3 regions of the Rouxiella badensis genome follow, and region 1 is predicted to be linked to each of the others. Evidence: riboswitches for the same ligand, from Rfam matches in the RefSeq annotation. Region 1 holds a riboswitch; each other region holds the start of a gene.
The links. A riboswitch is a leader RNA that binds a small molecule or an ion and turns the genes downstream of it on or off. The one in region 1 is predicted to bind thiamine pyrophosphate.

Region 1 (3,274 bases):
ACACATCGAGCAGAAATGGGCGACCTTACCCGACTCCTGTGGCAGCGTTTCGTCGTGATAGGCGCGGGCCGTTGCGGGATCGAGCGCCAGATTGAACTGATCTTCCCAGCGGAATTCGAAGCGTGCCTTCGACATCGCGTTATCGCGGATCTGCGCGCCCGGATGGCCTTTGGCCAGATCGGCAGCGTGTGCGGCGATTTTGTAGGTAATCAAACCCTGTTTAACGTCCTCTTTGTTCGGCAGGCCAAGGTGTTCTTTCGGCGTGACGTAGCACAGCATTGCGCAACCAAACCAGCCGATCATCGCGGCGCCAATGCCTGAGGTGAAGTGATCATAACCCGGTGCAATATCGGTGGTGAGCGGGCCGAGAGTATAGAAAGGTGCCTCGTGGCACTTTTCCAGCTCTTCGGTCATGTTGCGGCGGATCATCTGCATCGGTACGTGGCCCGGACCTTCGATCATCACCTGCACGTCATACTCCCAGGCAATCTTGGTAAGCTCGCCCAGCGTTTGCAGCTCAGCAAACTGCGCTTCGTCATTGGCGTCCTGAATCGACCCCGGACGCAGGCCATCACCCAGCGACAGCGAGACATCGTAGGCAGCGCAGATTTCACAAATTTCACGGAAGTGAAGATAAAGGAAACTCTCTTTATGGTGCGACAGACACCATTTCGCCATGATGGAGCCACCGCGTGACACGATACCAGTCAGGCGTTTAGCGGTCATTGGCACATAGCGCAGCAGCACGCCAGCGTGAATAGTAAAGTAATCAACACCCTGTTCTGCCTGTTCCAGCAAGGTATCGCGGAACATCTCCCAGTTTAGATCTTCGGCGACGCCGTTAACCTTCTCCAGCGCCTGATAGATTGGCACGGTGCCAATAGGAACCGGGCTGTTACGCATAATCCATTCACGGGTTTCGTGGATGTAGCGGCCGGTTGACAGGTCCATCACCGTATCCGCACCCCAACGGGTCGACCACACCAGTTTCTCGACTTCTTCTTCGATAGACGAGGTGACCGCCGAGTTCCCGATGTTGGCGTTGACCTTGACCAGGAAATTACGGCCAATGATCATCGGCTCTGATTCAGGATGGTTGATGTTGGCGGGGATAATCGCGCGACCGGCCGCAACTTCGGCACGGACAAACTCTGGCGTGATGTTTTCCGGCAGGTGGGCGCCAAAGCTTTCTCCCGGATGCTGTTGCAGCAGCACTTCACCGCGAATACGCTCACGCCCCATGTTTTCACGCAGGGCGATGTATTCCATTTCCGGGGTGATAATGCCCTGACGTGCGTAGTGCAGCTGAGTGACCGTTTTCCCCGCTTTCGCTTTGCGCGGGCGCGGGAGATGCTCGAAACGCAGATGATCCAGGCCTTCGTCGGCCATGCGTTGCTGGGTAAAACCGGAGCTTACCTGCGGCAGCTCTTCGGTATCCTGACGCGCCTCAATCCAGCTGGCGCGGATCTTGTCCAGGCCGCGATGCACATCGATGTTGGATTGAGGATCGCCGTAAGGTCCGGCAGTGTCATAAACCGGGATCGCTTCATTGTCTTCAAACTTTGGAGCGTCTTTGGTACCGCCGATCATCGTCGGGCTGAGCTGGATCTCACGCATTGGCACCTGAATATCGGCGCGGCTACCCTGCAGATAAATACGTTTTGAATTTGGGAAGGCAACGCCTTGCAGGCTGTCGATAAAAGCCTGGGCTTCGGCACGCTGCTGGCGACGATTACTGGTTTTTTTTACCGGTTCATTCTGAAGTTCTGGGGTGTTCGACATAGCAAATTCCTCGTTTATCGCGAAAGGGAAAATTGCTTGTCAGGAGGTTTACAGCGGAAGTAAGGCGTTGTATTTGATTCTTGCGGCGTGGTAATTCCTGAATCAGGAAGCAGCGCAAAGTCCAAACGCAATAAATTACTCTTGTTCCCTTCGCGGGTACTAACCCGATCAGGTTCCGCGGATCCCGAATTAACGGTCTCAGCCTGGCAAATCTCAGTATAGAGAGGTCTGCGCTAGGCACTCCGACAAGAATTGGCCTGCACTTTCAGGCCGTTTAAGAAACCTCAATATACGAGGCTGATTATAAAACACAACCCTTTGCAGGGTTTTTAGGCAAAACTGTTAAGCCGGTCGAACAATCGCTGCATCGTTTGCAACAGTTGGCAAAGCCGCGATTTTATTGTCGAAGGCTAGCGTAATAAGTTGATCTTCAAGATCAAAACGGGCGTCCAACGCTTCGCCGATATCCGATAATGCGTAGTTAAATTCGAAAACGTTATCATCGTTGAAATCGGTTTCAGTATAACTGTCATGGAATGCCATGATAGCCTCGGTATTGGCCTCTAGGGCAGGATAGATTTTTGCCGCTGCCACAAAAAGAGTCTCTTGGGTGCCATCGGCTTCTTCAACTATCCTGTGATAAAGATGGAAATGTCCTGCTGAAAGATAGTCCACCAGATTCTGGCAGAAGTTGTCGAATGCTTTCTCATTCAGCGGCGTGTGTTTCTCTTTATTAGGTTTTAGGCCCACGAGAGTGCAGTAAGAAACCAAAAGTTCTTTGCGTGCGTGCAGCCATTGATCGATTAACTCATTGCTGCCACCAACGCGTTGGGTCAATCTTTCCAGACGATTTAGCATGGTTGACTCCGTGAGTAAGGTAAAAAAATGTCCAAAGGTTAAAGATTACTTATATGTAACTTTGCTTCCCAGATTGTCAGTGTCCTCGAGGTTATGCAACAACAATATGGAAATCCAAATCACAGAACAGCAGCGTGGCTGGTGGGTAGTCAGCCTTGAAGGTAAATTGTGGCTTCCAGAAGGATCCTTACCTAACGGATCCGCAAAGGATTTTTCCTTTACAGGAGATATTGGGCGACAGATCGGAGAATGGCAGGGCGAGCCGGTCTGGTTGATCCGCAAGTCGATGAAAGACGGCATGCAGTCGGCGCGGCAGCTATTGGATAGCGATCGCGGACTGTTCCAACTGGTAGGCCGTGGCGTTCAGCTGTCGGAGTTCTATCGGTCCCACAAGTTTTGCGGCTACTGCGGCCATGAAATGCACGTCAGTAAAACTGAATGGGCCGCGCTGTGTAGTCACTGCAAAGAGCGCTATTACCCGCAGATAGCCCCGTGCATGATAGTGGCTATTCGCCGTGGCAACGAGATCCTGCTTGCCCAGCACGTGCGTCATCGCGGCGGTGTACACACCGTGTTGGCCGGTTTTGCCGAAGTCGGCGAGACGCTTGAAGAGACCGTGGCGCGTGAAGTGATG
Region 2 (3,274 bases), 330 kb from region 1:
ACTACGAGGGGATATCGCCCATCATTGGCAATCTGTTACCCCGCTTCACTGGCGCTTTTATTTACGCCCGGCGATTCATTTTCATCACGGTCGAGAGCTGGAGATGACCGATATCATCACCACCTTTGCCCGTTTGAAACACCACCCGCTGTTCACGCACTTTTCACGGGTCGAATCGCCAACGCCAAACGTCATCGATATTCATCTCCGCCAGCCAGACCACTGGTTGCCCTGGCTACTGGGCAGCGTACATGCGCTTATCCTGCCGCAGGAGTGGGCGTCACTGCCTGATTTTGCCCGTCACCCCATAGGCACCGGCCCCTATGCGGTGGTGCATAATCAGCAAACGCAGCTGAGGATCCGCGCCTTTGATGAGTATTTTGGCTATCGGGCGCTGCTCGATGAGGTCAACATCTGGGTACTGCCGGAGCTGACCGAGGAATTAGTGCACTCTGGCGTTCAACTACAGGCTGACGATACCGCTAACGATCAGCTTGAAAGTCGACTCGAAGAAGGCTGCTACTTTGTGCTCTTCGACCAGCGTTCTCCGGCGGGAAGCAATACTATGCTGCGGGAATGGCTGTGTGAGGTGATTAATCCGATTGCGCTGCTCAATGCTTCTGCTCCTGCGTATCAACGCTATTGGTCACCGGCATACGGATTATTGCCGCGCTGGCACCATCGACGCCCCCAGCTACAGCAGCCAAAACCGATAGATATTAAAGAACTCACCCTCACCTTTTACAGCGATCACTCAGAGTATCAGGACATCTGCCAGGCGCTCGCCCCGCTGCTGGCGGCACACGATGTGAAGCTCAACGTGCAGATAGTTGATTACGCTACCTGGCATCGTGGGGAGGCAAAGAGCGATTTGTGGCTCGGCAGCGCCAACTTTACCCTACCGATTGAGTTTTCGCTGTTTGCCACCTTGTTCGAGCTACCGCTGATGCAATTTTGTCTCGGTGACAGGCTTGAGAATGCGGCGCAGAAATGGCGTGCCGGTGAACTGCCACTGGCGGAATGGACGCAGAAACTGGTCAACGGCGGACACATTCACCCTCTGTTTCACCATTGGCTTTTGCTACAGGGACAGCGCAGCATGCGCGGCGTAAGGATGAATACGCTGGGTTGGTTCGACTTTAAATCTGCCTGGTTTGCGCCTCCTGACGCATAAACCCGCTTTCAACCCATTAACTTAATCTCTACAATAGCGCGTTCTCAACGGGGTGCTGATTCACGCTTTTCGCTACGGCGAAGCGGGGAAGAGGCTGAGAAAAAACCCGTCGAACCTGATCCGGTTAATACCGGCGAAGGGATTTGAGAGTGCATCCCGCTGACTCAAAGTCCTTTGCCCCCCCTATTTTTCTTTAGGTAAAGTTGGAGTGCAAAGTGTTTAAAAAATTACTGCCCTGCCTGATGCTTGTCGCCGCACCGGCGCTGGCCGCCAAGCCTGTTCTGACCGTTTACACCTACGACTCCTTCTCTGCCGACTGGGGCCCAGGTCCGGCCATCAAGAAAGCCTTCGAGGCCAACTGTGGCTGTGAACTGAAATATGTCCCGCTGGAAGACGGCGTCTCGCTGCTCAATCGCCTGCGTATGGAAGGAAAAAACAGCCCGGCTGACGTGGTTGTGGGTCTGGACAACAACCTGCTGCAGGCTGCGGAACAAACCGGTCTGTTCGCCAAACCGGCGGTCGACAAGACTGCGCTGGACATCCCGGGTGGCTGGAAAGACCGCACCTTCGTGCCATACGACTACGGCTACTTCGCCTTCGTGTATGACAAAAACAAGCTGAAGAATCCGCCGAAGAGCCTGCAAGAGTTGGTCGACAGCCCGCAACCGTGGACAATTATCTACGAAGATCCTCGCACCAGTACCCCAGGTCTGGGTCTGCTGCTGTGGGTACAAAAAGTCTACGGCGATAAAGCGCCTGAGGCCTGGCAGAAGCTGGCCAAGAAGACCGTGACCGTCACAAAAGGCTGGAGCGAGGCTTATGGCTTGTTCCTGAAGGGCGAGAGCTCCCTTGTGTTGAGCTATACCACCTCTCCGGCTTATCACATCATTGAAGAGAAAAAAGATAATTATGCGGCGGCCAACTTCAGCGAAGGCCAATACATGCAGGTTGAAGTTGCCGGCCAGTTGGCTGCCAGCAAACATCCTGAACTGGCTGCAAAATTTATGAAATTTGTCACCAGTCCGGGCTTCCAGAATGCGATCCCAACAGGCAACTGGATGTATCCTGCGGTCAAAACGCCGCTGCCGGCAGGATATGATGCCCTTATCGTGCCAGCTATTTCGCTTCAATACAGCGCCAAGACCGTCGCTGAAAACCGCAGTAAATGGACTCAGGCATGGCAGAACGCCGTCAGCCGCTGATCCCTGCCTGGCTATGGCCGGGTGCCATAGCCGCACTGGTTATCCTGCTGGTTGCCTTTTTGGCGCTGGGGTCGCTGCTGCACCACGCACCGGCGCTGGCGTTCAGGTCAGTCTGGCAGGACAGCTATCTCTGGCACGTCATTCGCTTTACCTTCTGGCAGGCATTGTTGTCGGCGCTGTGTTCCATGCTTCCTGCTATTTTGCTGGCGCGAAGTCTTTACCGCCGACGTTTTCCCGGCAGGCAGTGGCTGCTGCGTCTCTGCGCCATGACGCTGGTCCTGCCGGTGCTGGTTGCGGTGTTTGGTATTTTGAGCGTCTATGGCCGCGAAGGATGGCTTTCTCAGCTGTGTGCCCTCATTGGCCTTCCCTATCGCTTCTCACCCTATGGGCTACAAGGCATTCTGCTCGCCCACGTATTTTTCAATTTGCCACTGGCGACGCGATTGCTGCTGCAATCTCTTGAAAATATTGCCATTGAACAACGCCAGCTTGCCGCGCAGCTCGGCATGAACGGCTGGCAGCAGTTCAGGTTCGTAGAATGGCCCGCGCTGAAACGCCAAATATTGCCTGCGGGTGCGCTAATTTTTATGTTGTGCTTCGCCAGCTTTGCCACCGTGCTCTCACTCGGCGGCGGCCCGAAGGCCACCACCATTGAGCTGGCTATTTATCAAGCACTTAGTTACGACTATGACCTCGGCCGCGCCGCGCTGTTGGCGCTCATCCAGCTATTTTGCTGCCTTGGATTAGTGTTGCTCAGCCAGAAGCTGAGTCAAGCTCTGCCGGTGGGTCATACCCACGCGCAGCGCTGGCGCAATCCGGACGACTCTCTGCTGCGCCGAGTGTTTGATACTCTACTGATTACTCTCGCGTTATTGCTTATCCTGCCGCCGCTGCTCGC
Region 3 (3,274 bases), 1.5 Mb from region 1:
CTCGATACCGGGCGCAGCAACGATATTTGGAGCCTGGCAACTAGCTATGTCGCCGGCATCCACACCTTCAAACTGGCTTACCAGCAGAGCAACGGCAGCACCGGCTATAACTACGGCGGCTACCGCAAAAATGGCGGGGTTGGCGATGGCGGCAACACCATCTGGCTGTCAAACTCCTACTGGTCAGATTTCAACGGTCAGGGCGAGCGCTCCTGGCAGCTGGCTTACTCGGTTGACCTCAGTGGGCTTGGCGTTCAGGGCCTGAGCTATGACGTGGCATACGTGCGCGGCGATAATATTCAGACCTCCGAAACCACCAACGGCCACGAGCACGAACTGTTTAACCAGATTCAGTACAAGGTGCCAGACGGCGTGGCGAAAGGCCTGAAGCTCAAACTGCGCTACTCGGTTCTGCGCGTATCTTCCGATGCCTCTTCGTATAACGTAGGCGGTAACGAAGTGCGCGTTTACGTCGAATACCCAATTTCTATCTTCTAATCGACCTCGACTAAGCGCACTATCTGCCTGAGTGAGCTCTTCACTCAGGCAATCTCTGCTAAAACACCATTTCAAAAAAAGCCAAACTGTAACTAGCTGGTAATATCCTCATTAAAAACTATTTAAAATATTTCTAAAGTTTTCTTAACAATTATTTAGCAACTAAAGCTAAAACTGCCGCTGCAGAAAGGTATTTATTAGGGACGAAGCCGTTAAATGATTTAGAAAGGTAATCACCTGGATTTATCAATGGCGCTGAATAATCCGCTTCAAAAGCTCCAGTTTGAAGACGAATACTGAGGAGTAAGGCTATGAAAGATTTAGTTAAAGACGTTTTATCAATATTCTCTCCACACGACGTTAAACCGGTTCTGATCCGTTCTGGGTTATCACATCGTGAATTAGCCTCCATGCGCGCCGTCGGCGTGACCTCCGTCAGTTGGGCGACCACCCTGGAGGAATTAAATAGCGCTTTTGTTAAGAAAGCTTTGGATGCCGGTGCCGTCGGCTACCACATCACCAACGTGGAATCCCATAAACAGGGCAATGAAGGACAGCACGTCATGGCAGGTACGGCCACGCTCTACAATATTAATCATAAACTGGCCTACGATTAACGCCCCAATGTCCTGACAAGATAATCAAACGCCGCAATTTCGAAAGATTTGCGGCGTTCAAAAACCTGTATTCGCGCAGGCCATTGTTAAGGACCAAAACGTAATAACCAGAATACCCGCACGCTATTTCCAACCCTTAACCCACTGTTTATTTAACCGAAAACCCCGCAGGCTTCGGCGATGGTTTATGTCGTGTATATTGTGGGTACAGGCCGTGAGAGAGAGCAATAGAGAGCTTGCTGTAAGTCACCTACATCCCTTATGCTAACCCCTTAGCTTCAATGACTCGGGGTGCCCTTCTTTGTGAAGGCTGAGAGATACCCGTATTACCTGATCTGGATAATGCCAGCGTAGGGAAGTCGTGGTATCCCACCGGTACCCCTTCTTGATCGCCGGTTGGGAGTTTTATGACCACTCGACCTACCGTTTTTCCCGGCGCATACGCCGCCAGTGCCTTACAACATCTTCGTCAAGCTTCTCCGCTGGTGCATTGCATCACCAATGACGTGGTGCAGTCGATCACCGCGAACGTTCTTCTGGCACTCGGGGCTTCTCCGGCGATGGTGGTTGACCCGCGTGAAGCCGCGCAGTTCAGCGCCATGGCCAGCGCGCTGCTGGTGAACGTCGGTACGCTCACCGAATCCCGTGCCGAATCCATGCTTGCCGCCATTCACGCCGCTAACCAGGCGCAGAAGCCGTGGGTGCTTGATCCGGTTGCCGTCGGCGCACTCAACTGGCGCTCAGAGTTTTGTCAGGAAATCATCAGACTTCAGCCTGCTGCAATCCGCGGAAACGCGTCTGAAATCATGGCGCTCAGCGGCCTGGCGGCTTCTGGTCGTGGTGTCGACAGCGCCGACACTTCATTGGCCGCACTGCCTGCTGCGCAAACTTTGGCTCGCCAGACCGGTGCGATTATTGCGGTCACCGGCGAGATTGACTACGTCACCGACGGTGAAAACAGTGTGTCAGTGCCGGGTGGCAATGTGCTAATGACCCGCGTAGTGGGCACTGGCTGTGCGCTCTCGGCCGTGGTTGCCGCTTTTACCTCTTTGCCGGGCGACCGTTTGGCAAACGTGGCTGCGGCCTGCCGCGTGATGTCTCGCGCCGGTGAGCTCGCCTGCGAGGTGGCTAAGGGGCCGGGCAGCTTTACGCCGGCATTTATGGACAATCTCTATCTGCTTGATGCTGAAAAGCTTAACGGAGGGGCGCTATGACCCGACGTATTAATGCGCTCACCATTGCAGGCACTGACCCAAGCGGCGGTGCGGGTATTCAGGCTGACCTGAAAACTTTCTCCGCGCTGGAGGCCTATGGCACCAGCGTTATCACCGCACTGGTGGCGCAAAACACCCGTGGCGTGCAGTCGGTCTATCACATTGATCCGCTATTCGTGGGGGCACAGCTCGACTCGGTGCTGAGCGACGTGCGCATTGACAGCGCCAAAATCGGCATGCTGGCCAACACACAGGTGGTGGAAGTGGTCGCAGAGCGGCTGCGCTATTACCGTAAGCTGGAAAAGGCTCCGGCCTACGTGGTGCTGGACACCGTGATGCTGGCAAAAAGCGGTGACCCGCTGCTGACGCCGGACGCCGTGGAGGCGCTGCGTAAATGGCTGTTGCCGCAGGTGTCGCTGATTACGCCAAATCTACCTGAGGCGGCGGCGCTGTTGGACTGCGCCGTCGCGACCGACGAGCGTGAGATGTGCCGCCAAGGTGAAGCGCTTTTGGAGATGGGGTGTGAAGCGGTATTGATGAAAGGAGGCCATCTGAGTGACAGTGAAAGCCCTGACTGGTTAATGACCGCTCACTATCGTGAACGCTTTACTGCGCCGCGCATTGCCACCCGTAATACGCACGGCACTGGCTGCACACTCAGCGCCGCGCTGGCTGCAATCAGGCCGAGAAAAGCTAACTGGATTGACACCGTCAGCGCAGCCAAAGACTATTTACAGCAGGCGTTGCAGCAGGCGGACTCTCTGGAAGTGGGTGAGGGCATCGGCCCGGTTCACCATTTTCATCGCTGGTGGTGACGCTGTTGCTCAAAGCAGCCTAAGGCACCTTCTGCCCGTTCAAACATTTGTAGCGCATCGTGTAGATGCTGCGCATCGAAGGGGTTTAACGGGTAGAACTTCTCCTGCTTGTGGGGTCGAAGTGAAAGCC

Region 2: linked by a shared signal. The riboswitch ahead of thiB (thiamine ABC transporter substrate binding subunit) and the one ahead of thiC (phosphomethylpyrimidine synthase ThiC) in region 1 are both predicted to bind thiamine pyrophosphate.
Region 3: linked by a shared signal. The riboswitch ahead of thiM (hydroxyethylthiazole kinase) and the one ahead of thiC (phosphomethylpyrimidine synthase ThiC) in region 1 are both predicted to bind thiamine pyrophosphate.

The regions. Positions count from the first base shown of each region.
Region 1 covers NZ_CP114062.1:3,754,582-3,757,855, reverse strand. Annotated here, with positions in the region: gene thiC (phosphomethylpyrimidine synthase ThiC) at 1-1,782, opposite strand, end outside; TPP riboswitch at 1,911-2,037, opposite strand; gene O1V65_RS17300 (Rsd/AlgQ family anti-sigma factor) at 2,125-2,640, opposite strand; gene nudC (NAD(+) diphosphatase) at 2,747-3,274, shown strand, end outside.
Region 2 covers NZ_CP114062.1:3,428,294-3,431,567, forward strand. Annotated here, with positions in the region: gene sgrR (HTH-type transcriptional regulator SgrR) at 1-1,174, shown strand, start outside; TPP riboswitch at 1,213-1,334, shown strand; gene thiB (thiamine ABC transporter substrate binding subunit) at 1,390-2,376, shown strand; gene thiP (thiamine/thiamine pyrophosphate ABC transporter permease ThiP) at 2,352-3,274, shown strand, end outside.
Region 3 covers NZ_CP114062.1:219,011-222,284, forward strand. Annotated here, with positions in the region: gene O1V65_RS01210 (OprD family outer membrane porin) at 1-498, shown strand, start outside; gene O1V65_RS01215 (YdgH/BhsA/McbA family protein) at 810-1,115, shown strand; TPP riboswitch at 1,393-1,489, shown strand; gene thiM (hydroxyethylthiazole kinase) at 1,523-2,329, shown strand; gene thiD (bifunctional hydroxymethylpyrimidine kinase/phosphomethylpyrimidine kinase) at 2,326-3,144, shown strand; gene O1V65_RS01230 (hypothetical protein) at 3,129-3,274, opposite strand, start outside.